2 regions of the Kribbella sp. NPDC048837 genome follow, and region 1 is predicted to be linked to the other one. Evidence: riboswitches for the same ligand, from Rfam matches in the RefSeq annotation. Region 1 holds a riboswitch; the other holds the start of a gene.

Region 1 (4,217 bases):
GTTCCACCGGTTCCTGACCGTGAACCTGCGGCGGTACCGGCTGCCGGACGGGCGCGAGGTCGAGTGGGACGTCTTCGGCCCGAAGTCCGCGGAGGGGATCACCTCCGGCATCACCGTGCTGCCGCTGACCCCCGACGGCCGGATCGTCACGATCCGGATGTTCCGGGCCGGACCTGACCGGGTCGTCACCAACCTGCCGGGTGGACTGGTCGAGCCGGGCGAGGACCCGGCGCTCGCCGGCGCGCGGGAGCTCGAGGAGGAGACCGGGTACACCTGCGAGTCGCTCGACCTGGTCACGTGGCAGTGGTCGTCGGCGTCGTCGATCTACCGCAAGTACGTCGCGATCGCGCGCGGCTGCCGTCCGGACGGGAAACAAGCGCTCGACGAGACCGAGGACTGTGTCCCGGTCGAGCTCACGCTGGACGCGTTCCGCGCCGAGCTGCGCACCCCTGGCGCGATGACGGGGATCGACGCCGCCTACCTCGCCCTCGATCATGCAGGGCTTCTCTAGGTCGTAGGAGCTGTGATGACACCTGAGCCTCAGCAGACCACCCCGCGCGACGACGGCTTCGGCCTCGGCGACACCGTCGGGCTGATGTACGGCCCGACCACCGACGCGGACGCCGAGCGCGTCGTCCGCGAGACGCTCACGAAGGCCGGCGTACGGACCGTCTTCGAGGGACAGGCGGAGGTGACCGTCTGGCTCGGGGGGAGCGCCGACACGCTCGAGCAGCTCGGGGTCGCGCCCGCGGGTCTGCTGCCGGCCGAGGGGTACGTCGTCGCCGTCGGCGCCCAGCAGGTCGTGCTGGACGGGGTCGATGCCCGCGGCACCTTCTACGCCGCGCAGGCCTTCGCACAGCTTGTCCAGGGCAACCAGGTGGACGGCGTCGAGATCCGCGACTGGCCGACGATGCGGTACCGCGGCTCGATCGAGGGCTTCTACGGGACGCCGTGGTCGCACGCCGACCGGCTCGATCACCTGGACTACCTCGGCGCGCACCGGATGAACACCTACGAGTACGCCCCCAAGGACGACCCGTACCACCGCGAGCAGTGGCGCGACCCGTATCCGGCCGACAAGCTGGCCGAGCTAGGCGAGCTGATCGACCGCGCCGCCCGGAACAAGGTCGACTTCACCTTCGCGCTCTCGCCCGGCCTGTCGATCCGCTACACCGACGACGCCGACTTCCAGGCGCTGATCGCCAAGTTCGAGGCGCTGTACGCGCTCGGTGCGCGGGCGTTCAACGTGGCGCTGGACGACATCGAGTACGAGCAGTGGCACAGCCCCGAGGACGAGCAGAAGTTCGGCCCCGGCGGCGGTGGGGCCGGGCTGGCGCAGAGCGAGCTGCTGAACCGGATCCAGCGCGAGTGGGTCGAGACCAAGCCGGACCTCGCGCCCCTGCAGATGGTCCCGACCGAGTACTACAACGTCGACGAGACGCCGTACAAGCAGGCGCTGCGGGAGCAGATGGACAGTGCCGTGGTGGTGCACTGGACCGGTATCGGCGTCGTCCCGGAGACGATCACCAGTGCGCAGGCGGCCGAGGCGAAGGCCGTGTTCGGGCACGACATCCTGATCTGGGACAACTACCCGGTCAACGACTACGCGCACGGGCGGATCCCGCTGGCGGCGTACAGCGGCCGTGAGCCGGGCCTCGCCGACCAGGTCGTCGGCGTGATCTCGAACCCGATGAACCAGGCCGCGGCCAGCAAGCTCGCCCTCTACTCGTTCGCGGAGTTCGGCTGGAACCCCGCGACGTACGACGAGCAGGCGTCCTGGCATGCGGCGATCGCGGAACGCGCCGGGGGAGACGCCGCGACGATCGCGGCGCTGGAGGTCTTCGCCGACCTCACGACGTACGACGGGAAGCTGCACCTGGTGAACGCGCCGGTGCTGTCCGCGAAGACCGCCGCGTTCTGGCGGACCTGGGAGGCCGGGGACCTGGCCGGCGCGATCGCGGACCTCGAGCCGTACTGCGAGGCGATCGAGAACGCTCCGGCCCAGATCCGCGAGGGCGTGATCGACCCGGCCTTCGCCGACGAGGCGGACGCCTGGCTCGACGCGGCCTTCTACTGGGGGCAGGCGCTGCGCCAGGCCCTGCGCGTCCTCGAAGCCGGCGCCGAGGGCAACAGCTCGGATGTCGCCACCGGCCGGGACCAGATCAGCCACCTGGTCACGCAGGCCGAGGAGATTCGCGACATCCGGCTCCCGCACTCCACCACCCACCCGCGGATCGGCGACGGCGTTGCCGACGCTTTCATCAGCAGAGTGACCGACTCGGTATCCTGAGCGGTGGACCGCGACTGGCGTTGAGGTGGACGACCACCGGGGAACGGTCTGCCGGACATCCGGCCGCGCCGCGCGCCTGGGCAGCTGACCTGTAGTCGACGCCCGAAGGAGCGCGCCATGACCGCTGAACTGATGATCGGGACCGACCTCGCCGCCGAGATGGTGGCGCGGGCGGCCGAGCGAGCCCGCGTACTGCGGGAGCGGACCGGCGTGCAGCCGTGTCTGGCGACCGTACTGGTGGGCGACGACCCCGCGTCGGCGACGTACGTCCGGATGAAGCAGAACCGGTCGAAGAAGGCCGGGATCGCGTCGCGGAGCGTCGTCCTGCCCGCGGAGACGACCACCGAGGAACTGGTCGCCGAGATTCACAAGCTCTCGAACGACCCCGAGGTGCACGGAATCCTGCTCCAGCACCCGGTGCCGGCGCAGATCGACGAGCGGGCCGCGTTCGAGGCGATCGACCCGGCCAAGGACGTCGACGGCGTGACGATGCGGTCGTTCGCCGCGATGGCGTTCGGCGATCCCGGGTTCCGGTCCGCGACGCCCGGCGGGATCATCCGGCTGCTGGAGGCGTACGACGTACCGATCGCCGGGGCGCACGCGGTGGTGATCGGCCGCAGCCCGATCCTCGGCAAGCCCGTCGGGATGTTGCTGCTGGCATCGAACGCGACCGTCACCTACACGCACTCGCGGACCACGGACCTGCCGGACATCGTCCGGACCGCGGACATCGTGATCGCCGCGGTCGGGAAGCCGAACTTCGTCCGCGGTGACTGGCTCAAGCCGGGCGCGGTCGTCGTCGACGCCGGCTACAACGAGGGCAACGTCGGCGACGTCCACTTCGAGGAGGCGGTCCAGGTCGCCCGCCTGATCACGCCGGTCCCCGGCGGCGTCGGGCCGATGACGATCGCCCTGCTGCTGGAGCAGGCCGTCGACGCCGCCGAGGCGGCTGCCTCCTAGCTCATCGGTGGCAGCCACCGTCCTTGTCCGGGCGTGAGTGTGGCCGAGCCACGTCGTCGATGCCCTTGTAGGCGTACGGGTCGGTCCCGGCCACCATGACGATGTCGCGGAAGTCGTGGTTGGCGATGTGAACGCCGGGTGGCAGCGAGTGCCAGGGGAGCAGCGACTCCGCGCTCATGTAGTGGTTCGCCAGCGCCCGGCGGAACCCGTGCCGACCGCTGTTCGGCAGCGATCGGTGCAGCAGGTAGCCATTGAAGATCACCGCCGAGCCGGCCGGGACCTCGATGGCGACCGCCTGGTCGTCGGTGTACGGGAAGTCGTACGCCTCCGACGTACAGTCGAAGCGCGGGTCGTCCTGCTCGCGGTCGGGGTAGATGACGCCACGGTGGTGTGATCCGGGGAGCACCCACAGGCAGCCGTTCTCGACCGTCGCGTCGTCGAGTGCGATCCAGACCGCGGTCAGCGAGCGGTCGCGGGTCGGGATGAAGAACTCGTCCTGGTGCCAGGCCTGCCCCGGCTTCCCCTCGGACTTAATGAACAGCATCGACTGCATGGCCTTGACGTTCGGGCCGATGACCGCGGTCAGGGCCCGGACGATCCGCGGCGCGTGCAGCGCCTCGAGCGCGGCGTCCGACACCTTGTGCGGATAGTGGATGCACAGGAACTGCCGCAGTACGTCGTCGCCCGGGCCGATCCGCGGCCCGTCGGCGATCCGGCCGAGCTCCCCGCGGCAGAGTTGCTCGGCGGCGGCGTTCAGGGCGGCGACCTGCTCAGGCGGTACGGCGTGGTCCAGGACCGCGAAGCCGTTCCGCCGGAAGGACCCGACGAACTCGTCGGTGACCTCGGGGAAGCGCTGCACGGTGGCGTCGACGGGTCCGGTCGGGAGGGTCTGCATCAGGTGCTCCATCCGGGGAGGGGGGTTTCCGGATCCGTGGATCCGAGACGGCTGTCCACTCCTTGACTACTC
Region 2 (4,217 bases), 220 kb from region 1:
GAATGGTGAGGACCTGTGGCGTACGACGTGAGTCCGACGGCGCGGACGTTGATGGTGCTGGAACTGATCCAGAACAGCCCGGGCATCACGGCCGAGCACCTGGGGGAGAAGCTCGGGGTCTCCGAACGGGCGGCCCGGCGCTATGTCGCGATCCTGCGCGAGGCCGACATCCCGATCGAGTCGGTCCGCGGTCCGTACGGCGGCTACCGGGTCGGTCGCGGACTGCGGCTGGCCCCACTGATGTTCACCACCACCGAAGCGCTCGGCCTGGTGATGGCGGTGCTGGAAGGACCGCGCGGCGCGGCCGACCCGGTCGAGAACGCGCTCGGCAAGATCATCCGGGTCCTGCCCGAACACATCGCCCGCTCGACCGACGCCATCCGCCGGGTCAGCGCGCGCGGTCCCGATCCCGGCGTCCGCACGCCGGACCCGGAGATCACCGCGGCCCTGGTCTCCCAGAGCACCGCCGGCCGGCGCGTCATCCTTCAGTACCGTCGGCACCACGGCGAGGAATGGCCGATGGACGTCGACCCGTGGGCGGTCGTCGTCCGCCGGGGCCGTTGGTATCTGCTGTGCTGGTCGCACACGAAGAATTCCCGCCGCGTTCTGCGCGTCGACAGGATCGCCAAAGTCGAGCCGCAGGGCGAGGAATTCACCGCACCCGCCGACCTGGACCCACTGGCCGCCGTCGAGGAACATCTGGCGATGGGCTGGAAATACCCCATCGAGGTCATCGTCGACGCCCCGCGCGACGACGTGGCCCACTGGATCTCCCGCAGCATGGGCCGCCTGGAAGCCATCGACGACACCCACACCCGCCTCCTGGCCAGCACCGACGAGCCCTACTGGTACGCCGGCCAGCTCACCTCCCTCCCCGCCCCTTACCACATCCTCCGATCCGCGGAACTCAAAACCGCGGCCCGCAACATCGCCAACCGCTTGCTGGAGGCAAGTAACAGTGAATGAGATCGAGTTCGCCGCCGAGATCTGGTACTGGCGCGGGCCGGCGCCGTGGTATTTCATCACGGTGCCGGAGGAGGACTGTGCGTACCTCGAGGCGGAATCCAATGTCGTGACGTACGGGTGGGGGATGATCCTGGTGCAGGCGCAGATCGGGGACAGCGTGTGGGACAGGTCGATGTTCCCGAAGGACGGGCGGTACATCCTGCCGGTGAAGGTGGCGGTGCGGCGGGCCGAGGAGCTCGACGACGGCGACGTACCGACCGTGCGGTTGCGGCTGCGGAGCTGGAAGGTCTCCTGAAACTGTCGGCGAGTGGGACTAGCGTTCGTCACAGACCCGGGAAGAGGGAGGGAACGGCATGTCCACGCTGTCAGATCGGCCGAACACGGCACTTGTGGTGATCGACGTCCAGAACGGTGTCGTCAGCGAAGCCCACGAGCGCGACCAGGTGGTGTCCAACATCAGCACCCTGGTCGGCAAGGCCCGCGCCGGCGGTGTGCCGGTGGTCTGGGTCCAGCACTCCAGCGAGCACCTCGTGAAGGACAGCGACGAGTGGCAGCTGGTCCCCGAGCTCAAGCGCGACGAGGCGGAGCCGCTCGTGCACAAGACCTTCGCCGACTCCTTCGAGGACACCGACCTCGAGGACGTCCTCGCCGAGGCCGGGATCGGCCACCTCTTCGTCAGCGGCGCCCAGACCGACGAGTGCATCCGCTCCACCATCCACGGCGCCATGGTCCGGGGGTACGACGTCACCCTGGTCGGCGACGCCCACACCACCGAAGACCTCTCGGAGTACGGCGCGCCGACCCCGGACAAGGTCATCGCCCACACCAACCTCTACTGGGAGAACCACACGGCCCCGGGCCGCACCGCCGCCGTCCAGCCCACTGCCGAGGTCACGTTCTCTGGGTAGGGTGGTTCCACACGACTGGCGAGGGTGGGTCACCACCGGGGAGTGACGCGACGGGCATCGACCGCCTGGGTGCCGACGGCAACGACATCCCGGGAGACTCGTCATGCCACATCGTGTTCTGCACCTGTCCGACACCCACATCAGCCGCACCGGCCCGGACGAGGACGGCGTCGACGGTCTCGGCGCGCTCAAAGGACTGTTGTACGACGTACGCGGGGTGCCGGAGCTGGATCTGATCGTCGTCAGCGGGGACATCGCCGACGACGGGTCCGAAGAGGGATGCACTGCGGTGCGCTCGGCCGTGGGCGAGTTCGCCGCTGAGCGAGGTGTCCCGCACGTCTACTGCACCGGCAACCACGACCGTCGCGACGGCTTCACCGCCGCCCTCGGCTGGGGCCACCTCGGTCCGGACGGCTCACCCATCGGCCGCCAGGCCGACATCGCCGGTGCGATCGCCGCGGTGAGCGACGTCGACGGCCTCCGCGTCATCACGCTCGACAGCCTGGTCCCCGGAGAGACACACGGTGTGCTGGGCGACGACCAGCTGGACTGGCTGGCCGCCGAGCTGGCCACACCCGCGCCGGCCGGGTCGATCGTCGTACTCCACTACCCGCCGATCTCCGTCGACGCGATCCCGTATCTGAAGCCCGTGGTCCTGCAAGAGCCCGAGAAACTGGCACGCGTTCTCGCCGGGACCGACGTACAAGCGGTCCTGTGCGGCCACCTGCACCACCAACTGTCCGGCCGGCTCGCGGACAAGCCCGTCTGGGTGACTCCCGGCGTGATCACCCGCATCGACCTCACGGCCCCCAGTCACCTCGCCCGAGGCGTCCTCGGCGCCGGTGCAACCATCGTCGACCTCGGCGGCCCGTTCGCCCCGCTCTGCCACACCCTCCAAGCCCGCAACCCCGACGCCGGCACCGAGGTCTACGTCTACAACCCCCTCACCGGCGCGATCGAGCACTCCTGAAGTGCTTCAGCGCAGCGTCGCGGTCTCGGCGAGGATGGTGAGCAGGGCGGCGATCGCGGGTGGGTCGGGTGGTTCGCCGTACGTCGCGGCGTAGACGTGGCGGCGGGAGCCGGGGAGCTCGGTGGCGATGATGCCCTCGGCGTGGTGGGCACGGAGGGCGAGCCCGGGCATGGTCGTCACCCCGAGGCCGGCCGCGACGAGCGCCTGCATGACCACCATGTCGTCGGACGTGTAGCCGATCCGCGGCTCGTAGCCCTCGGCGGCGCACAGCGAAACCAGGTGACTGCGGCAACGATCGCATCCGGCGATCCAGGTCGCGTCGCGGAGCCCGGCCAACTCGACCGGCTGATCGGCGGACAGCAGGTAGAGCGGATCGTCGAGCAGATGATGCAGTCGTACGCCGGACGGCTCCGGCTCGGTCTCGTCGTACCGGAAGACGATCGCGACGTCGATCGTGCCGGTGCGGAGCAGTTCGAGCGCCTCCGGCGGATGCGCGTCGAGCAGGTTGATCTCGAGGCCCGGGTGCTTGTCGCCCAGGGCCGCCACCGCCCGCGGCACGAGTGACCCGATCGCCGACGAGAAGCCGGCCAGGCGGATCCGGCCGGCGCTCAACCCGACGTGAGCGGCGAGTTCCGCGTCGACGGCGTCGATCCGGCCGATGATCTCCGCGGCCCGAGCGGCCAGCAGCCGGCCGGCCTCGGTCAGCCGGATGCCACGACCGGCCCGCTGCAGCAGCTGCGCGCCGGTCTCGGCCTCCAGGCGGGAGAGGTGGTGAGTGACGGACGGCTGCGAGTAGTGCAGTTCGCGGGCAGCCGCGGTGACCGAACCGTGCCTGGCGACGGCGTCGATGACGCGCAACCTCGTGACATCGAGCATGTATCAAATCTATCTATGAGTGAGCACGAAACTTGGCATTAGACGTTATGGGTTGACCGGCGCACGCTCAAGACATGACCACGACAACGATCTCCACCAGCGAACTGACCGACCTGATCGCCGGCGTCCGTACCGCCATCGACCAGCACGCCGACTGGAACGGCACCGCAGACCTCGTGGCCGAGCAACTGCGCCGGCATCTGCCGACTCCGGACGTCCTGACCGCCGAGCAGCGCCTCGGATCGGCGGACCGCTACCGCAGTCACACGCTGCACGTCGAGCCCGACGGCTCGTTCTCGATCATCGCGCTGGTTTGGCGCCCCGGGCAGGTGACGCGGATCCACGATCACGTGACCTGGTGCGTGTTCGGGGTGATCCAGGGGGTCGAGCACGAGGACCTGTACGACGCCGACCTGCGACTGATCGGCCAGAGCGACAACCACGTTGGTGACGTGAGCGGATTCGCGCCGCCCGGCGACATCCACCGGGTCAACAAC

What was found. Region 1 has a riboswitch for ZMP and ZTP ahead of ACZ6O0_RS02285 (bifunctional 5,10-methylenetetrahydrofolate dehydrogenase/5,10-methenyltetrahydrofolate cyclohydrolase). Riboswitches for the same ligand answer to the same signal wherever they lie in the genome.
Region 2: it holds a riboswitch for ZMP and ZTP, as region 1 does, so the genes downstream of both, ACZ6O0_RS01265 (metallophosphoesterase) here and ACZ6O0_RS02285 (bifunctional 5,10-methylenetetrahydrofolate dehydrogenase/5,10-methenyltetrahydrofolate cyclohydrolase) in region 1, are expected to answer to the same signal.

What each region holds. Positions count from the first base shown of each region.
Region 1 is NZ_JBVJHF010000001.1:466,531-470,747, reverse strand. It holds gene ACZ6O0_RS02295 (NUDIX hydrolase) at 1-511, shown strand, start outside; gene ACZ6O0_RS02290 (beta-N-acetylhexosaminidase family protein) at 527-2,290, shown strand; ZMP/ZTP riboswitch at 2,291-2,379, shown strand; gene ACZ6O0_RS02285 (bifunctional 5,10-methylenetetrahydrofolate dehydrogenase/5,10-methenyltetrahydrofolate cyclohydrolase) at 2,408-3,250, shown strand; gene ACZ6O0_RS02280 (phytanoyl-CoA dioxygenase family protein) at 3,252-4,145, opposite strand.
Region 2 is NZ_JBVJHF010000001.1:249,122-253,338, forward strand. It holds gene ACZ6O0_RS01250 (helix-turn-helix transcriptional regulator) at 16-966, shown strand; gene ACZ6O0_RS01255 (DUF1905 domain-containing protein) at 959-1,261, shown strand; gene ACZ6O0_RS01260 (cysteine hydrolase family protein) at 1,320-1,874, shown strand; ZMP/ZTP riboswitch at 1,876-1,952, shown strand; gene ACZ6O0_RS01265 (metallophosphoesterase) at 1,978-2,844, shown strand; gene ACZ6O0_RS01270 (LysR family transcriptional regulator) at 2,851-3,720, opposite strand; gene ACZ6O0_RS01275 (cysteine dioxygenase family protein) at 3,795-4,217, shown strand, end outside.